One region of the Paenibacillus sp. MER TA 81-3 genome, then DNA from elsewhere that is predicted to be linked to it. Evidence: riboswitches for the same ligand, from Rfam matches in the RefSeq annotation. Region 1 holds a riboswitch; each other region holds the start of a gene.

Region 1 (5,358 bases):
CTTGTTTGCATATAACCCATATAACCCATATAACACATATAACACATATAACAACCACTACAGCAATCTCATTTGAATCATTAGTAGAGAATGTGACATCATTCGCTCCTTTGCATCACTCTTTCCTTCCATCAGGAGATATATTTCGCCTGCATCCTAGTGTGTTAATTTCCCCTTCCTTGAGAAGGGGTTCTCGTTTACTCCTTTGCATCACTCTTTCCTTCCATCAGGAGATATATTTCGCCTGCATCCTAGTGTGTTAATTTCCCTTTCCTTGAGAATGGGTTCTCGTTCACTCCTTTGCATCACTCTTTCCTTCCATCAGGAGATATATTTCGCCTGCATCCTAGTGTGTTAATTTCCTCTTCCTTGAGAAGGGGTTCTCGTTTTCTCCTTTGCGTCACTCTTTCCTTCCATCAGGAGATATATTTCGCCTGCATCCTAGTGTGTTAATTTCCTCTTCCTTGAGAAGGGGTTCTCGTTCACTCCTTTGCATCACTCTCCCCTTTATTCAGAACAGCATAACGTTCCCCTGAAAACGAGAATATTTCATAATATTAGAAAATAAACTTGATAAACGAACATTTGTTCTGTATAATGAGTATAGGAACATATATTTTTAAGTTAGGCCAAATCATTACGGGACGAGGAGGATGACTTTATGGAGGCATTGCAATCTGTCGATACATTGGAAGAGTTGCAGCGTCAGTTTCATAACGAATCTTCTTGCGTCTCTTTCCTATATAATTTGAAGTGGCCACATGGTTTTGTCTGCCCACGCTGTCAGCACGCCCATGCCTACGTCATCCGGACACGCCGGCTTCCACTGTACGAGTGCCGCGCTTGCCGCCATCAGACATCGCTCATCGCTGGCACGGTCATGGAAGGCAGCCGCACGTCCTTGCAGAAGTGGCTTACTACATTCTGGCTTGTCTCTCGTTCCGATATCGGCATCAACGCCGTTCGGCTCAGCTCGATTATCGAGGTTACATACAAGACCGCTTGGTTGATGCTGCATAAGATCCGAGCCGCGATTAGCCGTGGTGATACCGTTCGGCCGCTGGCAGGGATAGTTCATGGCTTTGTGGCCTTCTATGGCCATCATCCTTCTAGACAACTTAACCCTCGGGAATGCCCTCTGATCGTTGCTGAATCCGTCATGCCAGACGGACAAACGGGCGAACTCAAGATGAAGCTAGTGGAGCCAACTCACCACTCGAACAAGTTGCTGCTCCGCTCTGACTGCGAACACTTCGCTGATCTGCATGTTGCTAAGACTGCTACCGAGACATCCATCATCCGACACAATTTCCAGGTTCGCCGCAACAGTCCTTTATATCAATCCTTCAAACTGGCGTGGCGCTGGATGAACGACACATTTCACGGGATAGGCGCCAAATATCTTCAGGCATACCTGGATGAATTTTGCTTTCGATTCAATACATCTCTCCAACATACGTCCGCTTGGGAGCAACTATTGTACTTATGCGTGGCTGTGCTTTCCCCTTCCTCAGCTGCTTCTTGCACCCGATTTGAGGAGCCCTTAGTTTCAGGCATACAAATAGCAGCATGACATATTTGATTGCGTCGCACCTTGAACGAGTCGTTATTGCGAAACGTGTTACACCTCATTAGTTTATTCCGTTTCAACTGCGGCTGTTTGAGAGTTCTGGCAGTATTTCTAGCACTGTCCCAGTTGTCGATGATTGAGCGTCTTGGCAGTATTTCTAGTACCGTCCCAGTTGTCGATGATTGAGCGTCTTGGCAGTATTACTAGCACCGTTCCGGTTGTCGATGATTGAGCGTCCTGGCAGTATTTCTAGCACAGTTCCTCTTGTGACTGTTTGACGGTTTTAGTTGTGACTTTTTCACGGTTCCGCTCGTTACTCCTTCGGCGTTCTTTATGTTGAAAATCTTTTTCTGAAATATTCATCTTATGTTGTAGCTCTCAAGTTTTTACTTTTCGGAAAATGAAAAGGTGCTGCTATAATCAAGCACAAGCGCTGGTATCGCCATGTATCAACTTAATGTAGTTTCTGAACTAAGGGGAGAGTGGAGCTAAGTGCTAAAAGAAAGGATCCTACTATGAACGTAATACCTGAAGGATTACAGCGTTTCAAGCGTAGTCTGTAGGCCCGCATTATAGACCGTAGACTGCATTCCGTAGACCGTAGACCCGCATTCCGTAGACTGTATACCGTGGAACGTAGTGTTCAGGTCTAGGGTGCAGCAGCACCAAATGGAATAGGTAAATGGTAGGATAGGAAAATAAGACCGTCTGCTTCAGAGAGGCGGTCTTGTTTCTGTTCTGGAAAAGGGCGGAAACGTTAGTGTTCACATTTTTATCACATTATCGCTATCGCTCATGAAAACAACATGGAACTGGATAATTGTTCTGCTCCAAAGCGCATTGTATCGCACAAAAAAACTTAAAATAACCGAAAATTCATCATTTTTTGACATAAGTTGATTTGCATTGTCGAAAAATCGAAAGTAAAATGAAGGTAGGCGTTTAAGTTTTCATCTTAACGTTCCGATGTATTATATGGGTCTTGAGTTGGATGTTCTATCTGTTTCTCAAGTTTATAACCATGTTTTGTATACTTTAGACCTAATCGACGCAGCATGTCGCGAATGCCAGTGCGTGACATTTCAAGATGAAATTCTGACTGCAGCAAGGCATGAATATCGCGCATGCTCCAATGAGAAGCCCCTTGAGCAAAAGGCGAAGGAGTGGAGACGATACGACGAATCAATTCTCGTTCCTGCTCCTGGGACAGCAACCTTGGTTTGCCTGGAGCGAGGCTGCGGGCAAGTAAATGCTCCATGCCACCTTCGTTGAACAGTTTGACATAAACGGATACGGATTGGCGATGGATGCCCAACTGCACGGCTACGTCTTTGGCGAAAGCACCGGACATGATGAGTTGGATGGCCCGCACTCGATTGGCGAGTTGAACATCGTCTAAGCTGGAAGCCAGTTGTTCTAGTGTTGGCTCGTCCCAGCCATGATTGTTGGAGATAGATAGTTTTTTCATCATACTCACTCACTTGAGATTTTATTTTAGTATAGGTCTTCATGAACAAAGGTATTCATTTCCAGTGGGTGGATGTGTAAACAAATACGTATGAAAACCGAAATATATAACTTGATAAAGGCAAACTTATCGAAAGGTAAGGACGCAAAGCCTCGGGCCTAACATCCAGCAAGCGGATTATGGCGGCCGGGTTGCCATTCTATGTTGCGGTACATCAACATTTATTTGGTGACGAGGCTATTGGGGACAATAGTCTTTTTTTTGCGTTTAGAGGATGAATCGGATTATGAATATTGTCATGTTGAAATTGGAGGGTGGTTCTCCTCACGATAAGATGAACCGGCTGATTGACAGACTAATCCCGCATATTACTCCTGAAAAATACAAAAGACTGGACAGGCTCCGTAAGCATAAGGAGCGGCAGCGCTTGGTCGTCGCGGATATTCTGGTCCGCAGTCTGCTTTGTCGAAAATTGGGACAGCGAAACGATGAGCTTTTTTTTCGCACCAATGAATACGGCAAGCCCTATCTTAAAGGGAATCCCGTTTATTTCAACGTCTCCCATTCAGGAAATATCGTCGTGGCTGCGGTTGATAACGCGCCAATCGGAATTGATATCGAACGAATGAGAGAGTGGGATATGGATGTGGCTCGTCTTATATGCGCGCCGCGCGAGTGGGATATGCTCACATGTACAGACGGTGATCGCGCGCGCCAGGAACGGTTCTTCACCATTTGGACGGCGAAAGAGAGCTGTCTCAAGGCGATCGGAACGGGGTTCGGCATGCTTCCGAGCTTGCTCGAAATCGTGACAGAAACCGCTGCTGTACCGCATAGCGATCCTGTATGGAGTGTTGACGATTACTATGTAAAACAATACTCCGGGGTTGAAGCAGGCTATAGTATGGCGGTTTGTGCACAGCATGCAGAGTTCGCCGAGCAAGTAGAATACATAACAGTGGAACAATTGACTCATCGATTTATGATTTATCGTTGAACGAGATAAAGGAGTGGACATAGATTGGCTTCAATTCAATTGACAGTGGAAAAGTTGGTCGGACACGACGCACATTCTTTTGAGCTGCCGGCGGATACGGTACGCCTCTTGACCGAGCGTTCGAGCGAGCATTCCGTCAAGCTGGAATCCGTTATTTGCGGGGCTTGGGCTGCACTGCTTTCTCGGTTTTACAACTCGGAACAAGTGGCCCTTCATGTTGTGGGATCGGAGAACGGCAAAGGCGCTCATACCATAGTTAGCCAGAGCGACGTAACGATAGCTGGCATCGTGAGCATTCATGACAGTCTGTCGTCCTGCGCTGACACAGTGAGCGTGACTTGCTCAGCAGCATTAGAGGACAGTGGCGTTGCGACTTATTGCTGGTGCGGCGCCGGAATCTGTCCCGAGCTTCCGAAGGACCAAGACGTAAGCGGGCTGCACGGCAGATTTCAATATGCTGGCGCAGATGGTGTGACATCACCGATATTTACGATTTATTATGAACAAAATCACTTCCAGCAAACGACGATAGAACGGTTGGCGGTCTACTTCCTGCAGCTCCTTCAAGAGGCGGCACGGCATCCGCAGAAAACAATCGGCGAGTTGGAAATGCTGACGGAACAAGATAAGCGACAGTTGATTCATGATATGAACCGGACTCAAGTGGAATATCCGAAGACTTTCACGGTACAGGCACTGTTCGAACAGCAGGTGCTTCAAGCTCCAGACCGAGTTGCTGTTGTGGAAGACGAGCGGGAGCTCACATACCGGGAATTGAACAAAAAGGCGAATCAATTAGCCCGCCGTCTGCGGAAGCAGGGGGTGACCCGCGAGCAAACCGTCGGTATTATGGCAGAGCGAACCGCGGAAATGGTCATAGGGATACTAGCGATTTTAAAAGCAGGAGGAACTTATGTCCCTCTAGATCCCGATCACCCGCAGGACCGCATTCAATACGTATTGGAGGACAGCGGCACTCGATTGGTACTGACGAGCCGGTTAGCGGCCGATTATTTACCCGGTGCAATCGAACGCGTCATCATCGACGACCCGGATCTTGCCACTGAACTGGAGGATAATCTGTCCCCTGTCAATCAGCCGGAGGATCTTATCTATATCATTTACACATCAGGCTCGACGGGCCGGCCGAAAGGTGTGATGGTAACGCACCGTAATGTCATCCGGCTGGTCAAACATACGAACTATGTGAAGTTCGGCCAAGACGATCGCATTTTGCAGACGGGATCGCTGGTGTTCGATGCATCGACCTTTGAAATCTGGGGCTCGCTCTTGAACGGATTGGGACTGGTGTTGGTTGATAAA
Region 2 (5,358 bases), on a different contig from region 1:
TGCTGCACGAGGCCGTGGAACATGATGCAGAAGGAAAGGTTACATTCATACGCGGTGATATGCGTGAACTTCCGGTGGATGGTCCTTATGATGCAGTGGTGAACTTATTTACTTCATTCGGATATTTTACAGATAACGATGACAATGCACGGGTATTTCAACAAATATTCCGCGTATTGAAGCCGCAGGGACGATATATTGTAGATTTCCTGAATCCGTCCTACGTTAAGCACCATTTGGTGCCGCAGTCGAAGCGTGAAGCCGAAGGAACCCTCATTCAGGAACGCCGCCGGATTGAAGCCGGATTCGTGAAGAAGGACATTACGTTAACCGATATGGTGACGAACGACGAGCGGCAATATGAAGAGCGCGTCCGTCTGTATGAGCTTCCGGATTTCGAAGCCATGATGAGGGAAGCAGGGCTTCAATTGGATGCCGTATACGGAGGCTATGACGGCACGCCTTACGCTGAACAGCAGGCGGCGCGGATGATTATGGTCGGGCATAGACCCTGACCGGCCGGTACATAAATAAACGGACGGAGGCCGAGAAATGACGGTGAAGTTGGATTACGCCGCCGAGCATATCATTCAAGTCAAAGTTCCGCTGCCGTTCTCCCTGCGATGGGTCAACGCTTATTTGCTGGAAGGGGAGGAAGGGTGGACGATCGTCGATCCGGGTTTGCGGACGGAGCAGGCGGAACGGACATGGGAAGAGGTATTTGCCCAGCTGCACATCAACAGCGACGATGTGGCGCAAATCGTTCTTACCCATTATCATCCCGATCATCTAGGCATAGCGGGCGAACTGCAGCGGCAATTCGGCGCGCCGGTATGGCTGTCGGAGACGGGGTGGCGTCATGCGCAGATGCTGTGGGATTCTTCCCAGACGATGGCGTCCGCCATGCAGCTGTTATTTGAAGAGCACGGCGCGCCTGATGAGGTCGTGCAGGCCATAGGCGAACATATGGACAGCTTCATTCCGCTTGTGTCTCCGCTTCCGCAAGTCAGCTTTATTCGAGACGATCAAAAAGTTGCCTTTGGCGGCCGTAGTTGGAACACGATTGAGACTCACGGCCACGCTCCCGGGCATATGAGCTTCTATGACAAAGCAAGCGGTATTCTGGTCGCCGGGGATCATGTGCTGCCGCAAATTTCTCCGAATGTAAGCTTTATGCCAGGAAGCGATCCAGAGCCGCTTTATTCTTACATGACGGGACTTAAGCGGCTGTTGCAACTGAAAGTCAATCTGGCGCTGCCGGGTCATCGCCATCCGTTCAGTCACTATTCCTCTCGCATCGAGGAACTGCTGCGCCATCACGAAGAGCGTCTCGCCGGGATCGCCGCTTCCTTGACAGAGCCCCGCACAGCCTATGAACTGTGCTGCACTTGGTTCGGCTCGTTGGAGCGATTGACGGTGCATCAGTTCCGGTTCGCTATGGGGGAGATGCTCGCTCATCTGCTGGAGTTGGAGCGTCGGGGGCTGGCGCAGAAGCTGCAACCGCTGCATACATGGCAATGGACAACAACATCCGACAGATAGCGTGTTGCATCCGAATCAGAATAGCGCCAATTGCGTAAACATAATAAGATCATACTTTAAGAGTTTGTTCAAAAAGTCCACTTGTGATCACGCACTTTAATGGGGAAAAGGAGTGCAATCCTTGCCATGAACACACGCGTCAAAATGAAAATATGGAACGTAGCTGCACTCACGTTGCTGCTTGTCGGTTTAATATTAATCTTTTATCCCAAGTGGGTGCAGTATGTGGAACAACAGCGAGAGTTGCATTTGCTGACCGAATGGGACGCTATTCCGAAGGAAAGCTCTTACGCGGATAACTTGGCACAGCCTCTACTCTCTAAAGCATCCCTCCCTACATCTGATGTACGAACTGCAGAATCGGATCCAGATCCTGAAGTGATGATAGACGGCATACCTTTATACGGCGCCATCTCGATTGAGAAAATCGATTTGCGGGAGCCGATGCTTGCGGGAGCCACAGCACAGTCGTTGAAGCATGGAAGTGGGGTCGTAGTGCCGAATCGCACGCCGGGCACAACGGGGAACTTCGTTCTAGCGAGTCACCGCAGCCAAACATTCGGACGGCACTTCAATCGGCTTGACGAACTCGAAGCCGGCGATGAAATTAAGATCGAAACGACGAACAACACTTATGTATACAAGGTGAATAAGAAGTTTATAGTCGAACCGGAAGACTTGTCCGTGCTTGATCAGAACAAGGATGACAAGCAATTGACGCTGATTACTTGCGAACCGATGGATAATCCGACACATCGGCTCATTATTAAGGCCCTTCTCGGTGCTGAAAAGTGACCCTTTTGATTACGCACTTAAAGTTGGGCGGAAAGCTGCAATGAAAGCCGCCACATCTTATTCATGCGGCGGCTGTGCGTGCTTGTCCGTAACATGCTTGTCCGGAGCGTGGCGTCAAAGATTTGGAGTATAAAAGTTTTGCGTGTAGAATACATTTGATTTGCCCCCGAAGGATATCCCGACGCCCAGTTGTTCATATTCCCCCATTATATTTTTGCGGTGCTTGCTAGAGTTCATCCAGTCCTCGTGGACAAAGATGGCACTTGTCTGGCCGGCTGCAATGTTTTCTCCAGCCACTTTGTAAGTGATGCCGTCCTTTTTGATCCGATCGAAAGGTGTTTTTCCGTCAGGGTCGTTATGGTTGAAAAAATTTCTGCTCTTCATATCTGTGCTATGTTTGCGTGCTGTATCCGCAATAACATCGTTCCACTCGTATGGTTCCTTGCCGTAGCGCACGCGGATAGCATTGGTCAGATCGAACACTTCCCGTTCAAAGCTTTCACGCAAGCGTTCACTAGGCGTACCGTAGTATCCTTTAAACGCTAATTCCGTTTCCGCAGCGATAAGCTGAATCGCCGTAACCGTGCCCTGCTGGTTCAAATCGTAAAATACGGTTGCATACAGGTCGCCAACTCGATGAATGCTCAGCTTGCCGCCGTTGTCTTTGTAATTATAATTGGTGTTCCCTTTTTTTATCTTGGTGAGTGCGGGGCCGAGTGCAGCTTCCACCTCTGATTTCGTCGAACCAAATTGAATGCCGCTCGCGGATGTCCAATCTTGGGCGTTCGTGTAGAGAGCTACTACTTTGCTGTTATTTACGCCGACTTGCAAGTACCGCTTATAATTGTGATTGTAGATAAACCATTCAAAGCCGTATTCGCTTACATCTTTGCGGGCTGGTTCTCCTAACACATCAATCAAAGCTTGTTCGCTCATGCCGATGGATACGCCTTGCACAATGAAATCAGTTTGGTTCTTCGAACTTGACTTCACAATCATCTGGGTATAATGGTCAGATGAGCCGCTTGATGCAGTCGCGGGATGTTCATTGGCTGCATGTGCTGATTGAGAGGAACAGAACAAGGCCGCAATCATAATGGTGACGAATAAGGGTACATACCACTTTCCTCGTTGTGTATAATGCTGTCGTCTGTATACCACAGCGTTATTAGTGCCTAATATTGAAACAACACGTTTCGACATAATACCATCTCCCATTCTTTTAGAGGTTGTTCAAAAAGTCCGCTGCTCATGTAGTCTCGCCTACACTGCGCTGCTCCTTACAAATTTTGCGGAGCAAAACTCGCTTCGGAAGCATACGCTTCGAGTTCCTGCAACCTTCTCGGTGCTGACAACCGGCCTTTTTGAACACGCACTTTTAAGATTTATGCTTGAATGAGATGAATAACGGTATGTTAGGGCGACGACAAAAAGCGCCGCCCTAACGGCGGCGCTCAAATAAGCGCGACGACAAATGTCGCAATTAGGGCAACCCGGCTGTCATCGCATGTATACACATGCATTAGACCCGTGGCTTTGCGTCCTCTGCTTTCGCTAGAGTTTGCCGTTATCCATTTCGAATATCAATGTAACTATTTACACTATATATGAATCAGAAAAGGTTGTACATACTATTTTGGGCAGTTACAAGCCGTGAGGCATCTTTCCTTGACGGCTATTTGGTTAGCTTTGCGCGAACAATTTTTTTCGTGCTAACCATGCGACGAGAGCTAACGTGCATAAGATGACACCGATGACAGGTGTAACAGGGGATTCTTCGCCTGTTTGAGGCAGCGTATCCATATTTTTTGGTTTGGATTTTGGCTGTTCATCCGTTATTGGCTTGGAGTCGGTATCGCCATCTATCTCGGTATCATTAGCGTCATCGTTATTTTCATCTTGTTCTCCTTCAGTGTTGTCTCCTGGATAATTGACATCGGAAGGTTCATCTCGTTCTGAATCCGGATTAGATGGCTCAGACGGTCTATCAGGCTCCGTCGTTGGATTCGTTGAAGATGAACCTCCTCCGGAATTGCCTGAACTATCTGACCCGCCTGACCGATCAGGATCGGGATCTGGGCCTGGTTCCGACGGTTTGCGAACGAGTCCCGCATCGATTGTCATGTTATGCTCACCTTGGGCGAGAGTGACGACATCAGTCCACCCGTCCATATAAGCGTCGGAATCAAGCGCTCTATCGTTGCCCGCGCCTTTCACAGTGAAGTTGTAACCGCCCGGTGCAATGAATCTAAGTTTATACACGCCTGCATCCAAGTTATCGAAGAGATAGTATCCAGGTTTGCCTGATTCGTACACTGCGCCGGTAACTGTGTCTTTATATACCGTTTCTGTCACCGTTGATCTTAACCATGTGCCGTTAGTATCGTACAGTTGTATGGTAATGCCGTTCATGCCAGTATCCTCGTCGTCCTGAATCCCATTGCGGTTCGTATCGAACCAGACGTAATTACCGATGGAACCTTTATTAGGTTCAACTGGATCTACCGGATCTACAGGGTCTACCGGGTCGCGAACCAGTCCCGCATCGATTGTCATGTTATGCTCACCTTGTGCAAGAGCTATGACATCTGTCCAACCGTTGGCATCAGCATTGGAATCGCGTACCCGATCTTTGCCTTCGCCTTTCAAAGTGAAGGTATAACTGTCCGGTGCAATGAATTTGACCTTATAATCGCCTGCATCCAAATTGTCGAAGAGATAATATCCTGGTCTGTATACATAGTCTGTCACAGTCGGATCATACACAGAACCCGTTACTGTAGGATCATACACCGAATTCGTGACTGTACTGTAGTATACGGAGCGGGTCACTGTGGAAGTGAGCTTCTTGTTGCCTTCATTGTTGTACAACTCCACGGTAACACCGTTGATGCCAGTATCCCCATCGTCCTGAATTCCATTGCCGTTCGTATCAAACCAGACATATTTTCCGATTGCTCCCTTTTTCGGTTCAGGGTTAGGCGGGAGTTTTCTCTTTACTAATCCGGCATCGATGTCATG
Region 3 (5,358 bases), on a different contig from region 1:
GGAGCCTCGAAGCATTTCGAAGCATCACCGTTCTCCATATCAGACCTTAATCGCTATACCTTAAAGCGCGCCACATGCGCCTGCAGATCTTCCGCCATCTTGGCCAGCGCCGTGGACGAGGAACTGACCTCCTCCATCGCGGCAAGCTGTTCTTCGGTTGCAGCGGACACATTCTGCGTGCCTTCCGCGGATTGCTCAGCGACCGCCGTAATTTGCTGTACCCGGTTGACCGCTTGGTCCGTATCCTGGGACATTTGATGCGCATAGACACTTACGTTCTGAATCTGTTCTGCGACCTGTCGGATCGCCTGCAGAATCTGTTCGAAGTAGTCGCCAGCTTGTTGGACTACGTCGATGCCGACTGTCACTTCCTTCGTTCCCTGCTCCATCGATTGTACGGCTTGATTCGTCTCCGATTGTATCGCATCAATTAAGGTTGCAATTTGCTGCGCATACTGTGCCGTCTGCTCGGACAGATTCTTCACTTCGCCGGCAACGACAGAGAATCCGCGGCCTTGTTCGCCAGCGCGTGCCGCTTCGATCGATGCATTGAGTGCGAGCAGGTTGGTCTGCGAGGCAACGCCGTGAATGACCTGTGCGATGCTGTCGATCTCCGCGGACCGCTGCCCGAGGCGCTTCACGATCTCCGCAAGCTGCAGCACTGTATCATGGATGGCGCCCATCTGCTTCGTCATCGATTCCATCGATTGATGGCCTTCCTGCGCGCTGTCGGAGGCATTCCCCGCTGAATCAGCCACCTGACGGGCATTCAAGGCAATTTGTTGCACGCCAACCGACACATCATGAATGGATTGCACGCTATTTTCTACATTGCGCACTTGTTTCTCCGTGCCATCCGCTACTTCCTGAATCGTAACGGCAATATGCTCGGTCGCCTTGCTCGTATGCTCCGCATTGGCGGAGAGCTCTTCAGCGGACACTGCCACCTGCTGCGCCGTGGCGTTAATATCCACAATAAAGCTGCGTAATTGCCCCACCATCGTGTTGACCGCCTGTGACAACATCCCCACCTCATCCTTGGTACGGACGGATATCGGTTCAACGGTCAATTCGCCAATCGACACCTGCTCCGCTACAACAGCCACTTTAGCAATAGGTCTTGTAATACTGCGGGATAGGATGATTGCGATGAACATGACCAAGATAGTGACGAAGAGCATGATGACCGTAACATTGGTCTTCATCGAAGATACAGCCGAGGTAATGGACGTTTCCGGTATATGCAAATAAAGGCCGTACCCAGTAGCCTGAATCGGGGAGTAGGCTACCACGTAGGATTCACCGTTATCTGTATAATGGTAAGAAGATGCCTCATTCTCCTGCTTCAGCAAAATGCCGCCTAAATCCGAAGCAAGCTCAAGTTCGCTCACTTTTTTTCCGAGCCATTTCTTGTTCGGATGCAGCTGAATCTGCCCCAAATTGTCGACTATGATCGGATAGACCGCTCCGTTATCGATGTACAGATCCTGCAGAAAGCGATCGGCGAACGCCTCGAAGTTAATAAGACCGGTCAGCACTCCGATGACGTTCTCTTGCTTCCCTTTGACCGGCGATGCGACGATAATGGAGCGCTTGCCTGTCGTCTTCGCCAATATAACGTCGGTATAGCTTGATTTGCCTTTCAATCCGTTCTGGAAAAATGGACGCTCAGACAAGTCGATGCCGACACTGTCTGGGAACGTATCCGCAATTACGATGCCGTCTGAACCTATATACGTATTGCCGTCAAACACATTCGCACTCTTCGTAAATTGTTGGATAAACTCAGCCTTCGCCGCTTGGTCAGTTGAACGAATGTCTGTAGTGAGGGACAAAATGTCCATTTGCGACATGCGCTCCGTTAACCATTGATTCATAATAAGCGACGTACTTGTAACTAATTTCACGTATGATTCTGTTTGTTTGTCTACCAACTGCTTCGAACTGAACTGATATAAATACAGGGATGTAAGCAGCAGCGGAATTAATGCGACGATGAGAAACCACGCCGCCAGCTTATTTCCCAGCTTCCCGGTAAACCGTGATAACAACCCGTTTCTAGCCATCGCTTTGTTGAGAAACGGTTCCAACTTTCCCATCGGTTTCATCTCCATTTCCTACCTCTAGCGCCGTCATTGCGTTGCGACGGCAGCAGACTGCCGGTACCTGCCCGGCAGTCTTCCGTCTCACACATCCATTTAATTAATAGCCTAGCGCCGCTCCTTCGCCCCGCGGATCGGCACCGCCGAATTTGACGTTGGTGTCCGGATTAATCAGGATGACACCTGATTGGCCAACCGTATCCGTGTATTCGGCAATCGGCTGCACCGGATGGCCGCGCTTCACGAGTTCATCCCGTACCGCCTGCGGAACGCGTCCTTCCATCTTCAGATCGTTCGACGAGGATCCCCAGTTGCGTCCATGCAGCCATCTCGGCGCTTCGATCGCATCCTGCACTGTAAATCCGAAGTCGACAATTCGCGTAATAAGCGCCGTCTGTGTCTGCGGTTGCCCTTCGCCGCCCTGCGTGCCGTACAGCACATATGGCTTATTTCCTTTTAAGAGCATCGCCGGATTCAACGTATGGAACGTGCGCTTTTTCGGTTCCAGCTTGTTAATATGGTTCGGGTCCAAGGAGAAGAAGCTGCCCCGATTTTGCAAAATAACGCCGGTGTCCTTAGCGACGACGCCTGCACCGTAGTCAAAGTAATGGCTCTGAATCAAAGATACGGCGTTGCCGTCCTTATCCACGAAGCCAAGCCATACCGTATCCCCTTTTGGATCGAGCGGCTTGACGGATTCTGCCGCTTTCTTCATATCAATGCGGGCAGCCATGTCTTGGCCATGCTGCTTAGACAACAGCTGGTCAAGCGGAATATCAACGAAATCAGGGTCAGTCAGCCACTTGTCTCGATCGGCAAATGCCTGCTTGGTAGCCTCCACGATAACATGGTAATAATCGGCCGTGCCTTCCCCCATACTCTTCACATCAAAGTTGTTCAAAATGTTGAGGATAGACAATGACGCCATGCCCTGCGAGTTCGGCGGAACGTTGTACGCTGTATATCCGCGGTAATCGACAGAAATCGGCTTCACCCAATCCGCTTTGTGCTCGGCAAAATCCTTCTTCGTCAGCACTCCGCCATTTTCCTGAATGTCCTTGACGATTTTATCGGCGATTTCACCTTTATAGAAGGCGTCTGCCCCTTTGTTCGCAATTGTCTGCAATGTCTTGGCCAAGTCCTTCTGCACCATGACTTCACCTGGTTTATAAGCTTCCCCGTTCGGCTTCAGGAAGGTGTCACGGAAGCTTTCGAAGCGCTGCAGGTTTTTCAATTCCTTGTCGCTTGTATCTAGATTCAGCTTCGTCCAGTACTCCTGATTCGGCGTTACCGGGTAGCCATTTTCCGCATATCCAATGGCCCGTTCCAGCACTTTGTCCCATGGCAAATGGCGGTCCATCGATTTTTTAGCATATTCATAAGCTTCTCCCCAGCCAGATACCGCCCCCGGCACAGTGTTGGCCGCAAGATATCCGCGCGATGGGATTTTGTCATACCCTTTATTTTTATAAAAATCGATGGTGACGTTCTCTCCCGATCGCCCGCTCGCGTTCAGCGCCTTGACTTCTTTCGTCTTGGCGTTGTAGATCAGCCAGAAGCTGTCTCCGCCAATGCTCGTATAGTGCGGGTAGACGACGGCGAGCGTGGATGCGGCCGCAATGGCGGCTTCCACGGCGTTGCCCCCATCCTCAAGCGCTTGCAGAGCCGCCGCGGATGCCAAATAGTGAGGCGTAGTTACCATTCCGTTCTGAGCCATCGTCGTCGGACGGTTGGCTGCACCGGCTGCTGAGAAGGAAGTCACAAAAAGCAGACAAGACATTAGCAACATAGACCACTTTTTAAAAGTAAACCGCATGATTACGTCATTCTCCTTCCATCGTGTGCATATTGTAGAATCAAGAAAATAAAAAAAGGCGCCCCCATTGTCACCTTCTTCATCATAAGAATCAGGATGGCAGGCAACAGGCTGGCATCGTCTGCCGGAAGGAAGACATTAGCCCCTGTAGCTTTGCGGCACATTCTCTCGAACGGTGTGCCTTTTTCTGTTATTACATGCTTATTTTTTCATATATTCATATACATAATTGAAAATTATCTTCTTCTTCGAAACCTATCACTCAGAAGCGGCCGCTCCTTCACTATCATTTATCGGTTATTGCAGTGAAATTATGTATATTGCATGCCTCACATTTCCAAGATTGTCATATATCACGAGTTGTGATCAGTAACGAAATGTTCCGTTCGTGCAGTGGCATCAGACGACAGTGATTCGCTTCAACCGCTCCTTTGCTTCATTCTCCCCTTCCATCAGGAGGAAGCGGCTCCTTTTATGCGGTCGGCTCACTCTCCTCATTGGCTTACGTCATGCCGTTCGCGCAAGATATGACCGTCTGTCTTTTCCGTAACATATCCCTCCTGTGTCATGTCATTTGTGTATGATATTACGTGTACCTTTTCCTCGACGTTATCACTCCTGATTATATGGGAGAGTGCACATAAGGGCAGGGTAAGGACAGGGCTCATAAGCCTTCTCACCGAGTACCGCTTCACAGTACTGCCTCAAGCCTTTTGCAAGAGCCCCAAAGTCCAATTGAGCACAATAAATCAATATGTCCAAGTCGTGCACAACAACACTAATTCCTTGCAATACACTCAGTCGTGCACAACATATCTGCAATACGTCGAATCACGTGCATTTCACGAGTGCAACGGAACCATAGGGGTTCAGACTCGCTCCAGCTGCCACAACGAGCGCTTCGGGACCGCGCGCGTTGCCAAGCTTTGGGCAGTGTAGCAGCCGAGCGCTGCTTATCGGTGACCAAGCGTATTGAAGCAGCACTGCCATTGGAAAACATCCAATGGAAATTCACATGTTAAGCGGAAATGGTGCAATCCACTGGAAAACCTCCAATGAAATCAGTCCTAGTCCGGTGAAGCAGCCGAATATTAGGTCATTTGACTGTACAGTATCCAATGGAAGTTTCCTTTCTCCACACAACCTCATCAATCTATTGGACGAAATCCAACAGACAGAAGCACAGCAGCTCAAAACGCACAAAAGCAAGAAGCATTAATCTACATATGAGCATCGATGTTATCCCTCCTGATTGTATGGGAGGGTGCACATACGGACAGGGCATATAAGCCTATCACCGAGTGCCGCACATACAGTGGATCCAGTACAGTTGCAGGCCATTTTCTGGACCTGGTCGCTGGAAACTCAGCAGATACAATAGAAGCCGCAGAACATCACAGTCATGATTAAAAAGGAAGAAAAGCTGTCATCTGAATGAAG
Region 4 (5,358 bases), on a different contig from region 1:
AGTAGAACGTGTACACATTGCCTTCTGCTTTAAAGGTGTAGCTATCACTTTCCTTCAACGGCGTGTAACCCGCTACTTCCGCGGCTGTCAGCTCCACCGTTTTACCTGTTACTCCGTCTACGGTCGTGGCTTCCGCCAGGACTTTATCCGTGCCTTGCTCCAGATAATTCACGGTCAGCTTTTGCGTTATTCCTTTATAGTAGAAGATATGCTCTTGGTTCGCTTCAGCCGTGAACGTGTAATCCACTTTGTCTGGCTTCACCACGCTATATCCCGCTACGGTCTCCGCAACCAGCTCAACTGTGTCGCCCGTTTTGCCTGATAAGCTCTTCGAAGGATGTACCTCTTCGGTTGTTCCTTCTTTATAGTACTTTACGGTTACGCTTTGCTCACTGGCGGCATAGTTGAATGTAATGGTTACATTCTTGCCAGGCATCACGCCAGTTACACGACCATCGCTTACGTTCAAGCCGCTTCCTTCACTGACCACGACATCCGTGAAATGATACCCAGAGAAAGTCTTGCTGCCAACGTCTACGGATTCCCCCGGTGCTTTATCCACTGCACTTCTTTCGAACACTTTATCTCCGGCTTGATGCACAAGGGTCAACTTGCTCGGAGCATCTGTAAATCCGAACCAAATGATTTGTGAAGGCTTGCTCAGCGTCAAATCAACGTTTGTAGGATTCGTACCGACCTTCAAATGATAGTTATCAGCCGATGGCGCAGGTACAGAATACGACTGACCTATATCAAGCGCTTTGTCCCCGTTAACCTTGAAATAATCGCTGTACAGTTCTTCCGCCAAATCTGGCCTCTCGACGACTTCTCCATCCGCATTGACCGGAGTTCCCTCGGCATTGACCTTATAGCCTTTAACGAGGATGGATCCTTTACCGAAGCTTACTTCCGGCACTTCGAAGTCCTTCGCTGTGGGTTGGCTATTCGCGTCCGTATAGTTCATCGTCGTCTTGCCATTCGTCGGATACAATTTGCTCGGATCCGGATTCTTCGACAGATCCATCAACACTTTGTAGGTCAGTGTCGCCGGGGTGCCTTCTACGATTTTGCCGACATTCCACGTAAATGTCTCCGTAGCCGAATTCCACGTCACCGTGCCTTGTGAAGCCTTGTAATCCTCTTCGCTCAGAGAGCTGCCCTTCATCTTCAGGTTGAACATGTCACCCATTGGATCGGTAACTTGGGCGTTCTCGGCCGCAAAGGCAATTTTGCTTGCCAGTTCGGCAAAGATTTTCTCAAGCTCCGAACTGTTGGAAGAGTAGTAGCCCTTATTCTGACTGTTGGTCAGGACATAGGTGGCATTACTGTTACTGCCGACATCAAGACCTATGGAATAGATGTTAACGCCGGAATCAATAACGTGCCTGGCTTCAGAAATTGTACCAATGCCATTATCTCTGATGTTCCACTTGTATCCATTCCACCAGTCGTAATCGAGTCCATACTCGTACCGCCCTAATCCATAACTTGAGCCTGATCCAATAACGTTGTTGTAGTTGAAATTCGAAAGGATAAAATTGTATTTCCCGCCAGGCCATGTATGATTGGCTGCAGTAGAAGCCTTGTAACTGTATGTAGGTTCGCCATCACTTAACAGCACAACGACCTTGTTCTGAGCAGTGCTGCTCTCCAACAACGTGCGGGCACGGAGAAGGCCTGCTTGTATATTCGTCCCGCCGTCTGCTTTAATACCTTGAATCGCTTGTTTTAAGGCATCCTTTTGGTCGGTCCCTTTAAAACCGGAAACTTCTTGATATGACTTATTGAAAGTAACGACGGCTATTCGTGTCCTAGAATCCTTGACAAGCAAGTTGTCAACAAACTTATTCGCTGCATCTCTGGCTTTGGTCATCCGCTGTTTATCGTTCATGCTCCCGGACTTGTCAATGACGAGAACGACATCGGAACCGCCAGATTTGAGGTTTTTCCCCTCAGCTGTCAGCGTAATCTCCCATTCGCCCTTGGTCCCGGTGGGCTCAGCGCTCTTGGTCAGCTTGACCGCCCCTGGATTAGGCCAAATCAGATCCCCCGAGTTCGCGGCTGCCGCTGCGCTTGGAAGGGTATTGGGCATAAACCCGAAAAATACCGACAACATGCACAACCATGTAACGGCCAATCTTAATCTACGTTTCATGTATCCACCTCATTTTTTCATTTAAATCCTCCTTTGCCTTTTCTACTTGCCTCCTCATTCTTATTTATATAGCTCTACGGAACGGAAATTCCGTTGAGTTGAGAACTCCACATAAATAAAAAAGCCCGGCTACATTAACATAATTGTTAAATGCAGCCGGACGATCATTAGTCAGAGCGACTATTAGACTCCAAAGCTTTGCGACCTAATCTTTCGATTAGTGTGCCGTATTATATTGTAAACAGCAACTAACTATGAATCGAAAATAAGCCTCTAAACCTAGTATTTAAGAACTAACAAGCTCAATATATTTCACGAGTACCTTTTTGTCAATGGGGTTATGAAAAATTTTTCATGCCCACTCTAACCTCAATCCCTCGCTCCAAAACGGGCATCACTCCTCGTAATAGAACTATAAAGAGCACCTCAATCAGATGTCGCTATCGTAATACTATCGAACCAGATACGTCAAGCAGTTACGGAATAAATCCACCCCTCATCTCCACCGGTGGATGATTTTCTTTATTCTTCCGGTTGATTAGTATAAAGGCTGATAAACGTGTTCCGCCCTGCTGCTTCTCTTAGATGCGGATAGCTTGTTATTTTCGTGGAGAAATATCATTCAATTTATGGGGAGAATGTTATGACATGGTGAAATATAAAGGAAGAATCATACTAGTATTGATTATAGTGGCAACGTCATTCTGTTTTTATAATTATAATTACTTCTTCGACGATTACGGTGAAGAACTTTACATGTCCACCATTATTCTTTTTGCTTTTTTGGGATGGCGATTAGGAAAACGTTATGATATGGCGGTCCATGACTCCGAGAAGGATGCACTCACAGATATTTATAACCGCAGATATATCATGGATGCGTTCCCGGGACTGCAAAATACAGCAGACAAACGACTAGAAAAATTATATATCTTTCTAATCGATGTTGATAACTTCAAGTCAATTAATGATCGGCTCGGTCACAATATCGGAGATCGCATATTACGGCAGGTAGCCAGAACACTTAGCTCCGTCGTTCGCAGAAGCGGCTACGTTGCTAGATGGGGAGGGGACGAATTTTTGTTAATCATCCCCTGCACAGATGAATCAGGTATGAAGCTGCTGCAGAATCACCTTCAGCGCACTATTCATGGCTGTATTGACGACAAAACCGTACAGGTATCTTGCTCATTCGGTCATGCCGTATACCCGGATGAGGGAGAGCATCTGTATGATCTCATCTCGATAGCAGACTGCAGAATGTACCATCACAAAAAGCAATCACGCCACACAACAGAACGTATAACCCAAACACTCATTCAGCTTCAATCTGCAAAAAGGTAATCTCTCATCAAGCCACACAACCCCAATAGGCTCATTAAGCTTGAATCGCGGTTGCGCCGCCTTGACGCTTCGCTTCCAGTTCGCCAATCATTGGGCTCTGACGCCGGACTTCCATTCACCGTAGTCAACCGTATCTGCCAGCATCGTGAACAAGAGGCCTGCTGTAAATCCAATACCGACATTGCCTATACGACAGCATCGACATTAACGCAATGCCAACCACTACCAAGCCGCCCAGTTGACCGAATATCATCCGGACCGAGTTGACGACCGTACGTTCCTGCGAGTTGCTCGTCATGCTCGGCAAGAGCGATGTCAACGGCAGATTAATTGCCGCATACAAAATACCGAGTGTAATGTAAGTAATGTGAGCGTATACAAGTTTGCCCGTGTCGCCGAAGTCCGGTGTCATGAACGTCAGCACCGCAACGATGGCAAACGGTACCGCGAGCCAGAGAAAATAAGGCCTCGATTTACCCCACTTCGTGTTGGTGCGGTCGATCAGCACCCCGATGATCGGACTATCGAAGGCATCGATTATCCGCGCCACTAAGAACAATGTGCCGATTGCTGCCACATTCAATCCGTACACATCTGTATAGACGAACATCAAGTACATCGTAATCATCTGAAAGACGAGGTTGGAAGCCGTATCCCCGAGGCCGTAACTAATTCGTTCTTTCCATGAAACCTGGTTTCCCATGAGGTGAACCTCCTTCATTAATCCCTACCGTAATTGCATGGCCTTCTTAAAACCGGATTCCATATAAGATGTAACCCCTCACATTTATGATTATAGGGATAGGATTGCGCTGCCTCTGCATGATAGAATATCCCGCCCTCTACTTATACAAGTAGAGGACGAGATCATTTTATTAATTCAGTATCACTTCTTTGCCTGTTCTGGCAGATTCATAAATAGCCTCCAGAATCGTCGTCACGACATAGGCCTCTTCAGGCTTTACCAGTGGTTCTTTATCTTCAATAATAGCCTCGAGCCATTGTCTGGCTTCACGGTCCGCCTCGGTTACCTCTTGGGAGCCGTAGTATGGGAGCATCGACTGTAATGGTTGAATGAGAGCTGTTCGGTGTTAACACGTGAATCACGTCAATGGTGACATCTTGTGTCAATTGTTTATAATCCGTATATGTCTTCGCCCCTGGAACACCATATTGCTTGGCAGCAATTTCGGCACGTTCTTCAATGATGTCGCAAAATGCTATCATTTCTGCAAGATCTGTCAATTTGGCCAAGTCTGGAAAATGCTTTGCATGGGCGATTCCACCGCAGCCTATAATCCCTATTTTTAATGTGCTCATTCTCGTCTCCCGTTTCTTACAGCTTTAAGATTGGAATAGCTTAGAGATATATTTATAGCTGATCTCGACACTTTCTAGCTGGTTCTTTTTCGTCCAATCTTGCTCAATAAACAGGTATCTGGCTTCCGGTTTACTTTTAAACGCTTCCACAATCACGGGAATGTCCATGATGCCCTGCCCGGCCTCCGTGAAATAATCTATTTTGTGCAGCTTGACCATCAATTCCATATCAATATTGGCATCGTAACCGATTACTTCAAATAAATTCATCGGCTTCACATCAGCAGGCAAGTCTTTCTGATGAAGAAGGTCGCAGCGGTCCACCAGCTTCTGCAAATATTCAATAGGATCGACTCCGCCTCTCAATGCCCAATACGTATCAAATTCAACTTTTACGAGATCTTCAGCCGTATTTTCCAAGATGATGTCTAGTACATATTGATTGTCAAATTTCTGGAACTCTTCAAAATGATTATGGTAATACAGCTGAAGTCCGTTTTTCTTAAACAACTCACCGGCTATTACACTTTTTTACTCGT

The links. Region 1 has a riboswitch for cyclic di-GMP ahead of M3650_RS23460 (4'-phosphopantetheinyl transferase family protein). Riboswitches for the same ligand answer to the same signal wherever they lie in the genome.
Region 2: linked by a shared signal. The riboswitch ahead of M3650_RS10755 (CAP domain-containing protein) and the one ahead of M3650_RS23460 (4'-phosphopantetheinyl transferase family protein) in region 1 are both predicted to bind cyclic di-GMP.
Region 3: linked by a shared signal. The riboswitch ahead of ggt (gamma-glutamyltransferase) and the one ahead of M3650_RS23460 (4'-phosphopantetheinyl transferase family protein) in region 1 are both predicted to bind cyclic di-GMP.
Region 4: linked by a shared signal. The riboswitch ahead of M3650_RS20420 (VWA domain-containing protein) and the one ahead of M3650_RS23460 (4'-phosphopantetheinyl transferase family protein) in region 1 are both predicted to bind cyclic di-GMP.

Annotation. Positions count from the first base shown of each region.
Region 1 covers NZ_JAMAWB010000019.1:99,155-104,512, reverse strand. Annotated here, with positions in the region: gene M3650_RS23470 (transposase) at 662-1,573, shown strand; gene M3650_RS23465 (helix-turn-helix domain-containing protein) at 2,526-3,038, opposite strand; cyclic di-GMP riboswitch class I at 3,148-3,237, shown strand; gene M3650_RS23460 (4'-phosphopantetheinyl transferase family protein) at 3,325-4,035, shown strand; gene M3650_RS23455 (non-ribosomal peptide synthetase) at 4,060-5,358, shown strand, end outside.
Region 2 covers NZ_JAMAWB010000006.1:257,398-262,755, forward strand. Annotated here, with positions in the region: gene M3650_RS10740 (class I SAM-dependent methyltransferase) at 1-515, shown strand, start outside; gene M3650_RS10745 (MBL fold metallo-hydrolase) at 553-1,542, shown strand; gene M3650_RS10750 (class D sortase) at 1,669-2,337, shown strand; gene M3650_RS10755 (CAP domain-containing protein) at 2,452-3,540, opposite strand; cyclic di-GMP riboswitch class I at 3,822-3,913, opposite strand; gene M3650_RS10760 (SdrD B-like domain-containing protein) at 4,021-5,358, opposite strand, start outside.
Region 3 covers NZ_JAMAWB010000038.1:27,771-33,128, reverse strand. Annotated here, with positions in the region: gene M3650_RS30700 (methyl-accepting chemotaxis protein) at 54-2,099, opposite strand; gene ggt (gamma-glutamyltransferase) at 2,203-3,918, opposite strand; cyclic di-GMP riboswitch class I at 4,018-4,110, opposite strand; gene M3650_RS30690 (hypothetical protein) at 4,750-4,908, opposite strand.
Region 4 covers NZ_JAMAWB010000015.1:49-5,406, forward strand. Annotated here, with positions in the region: partial or broken gene M3650_RS20420 (VWA domain-containing protein) at 1-2,155, opposite strand, end outside; cyclic di-GMP riboswitch class I at 2,304-2,392, opposite strand; gene M3650_RS20425 (GGDEF domain-containing protein) at 2,912-3,499, shown strand; gene M3650_RS32710 (hypothetical protein) at 3,587-3,652, opposite strand; gene M3650_RS20430 (MFS transporter) at 3,624-4,202, opposite strand; gene M3650_RS32715 (Gfo/Idh/MocA family oxidoreductase) at 4,375-4,557, opposite strand; partial or broken gene M3650_RS20435 (Gfo/Idh/MocA family oxidoreductase) at 4,553-4,819, opposite strand; gene M3650_RS20440 (sugar phosphate isomerase/epimerase family protein) at 4,844-5,239, opposite strand.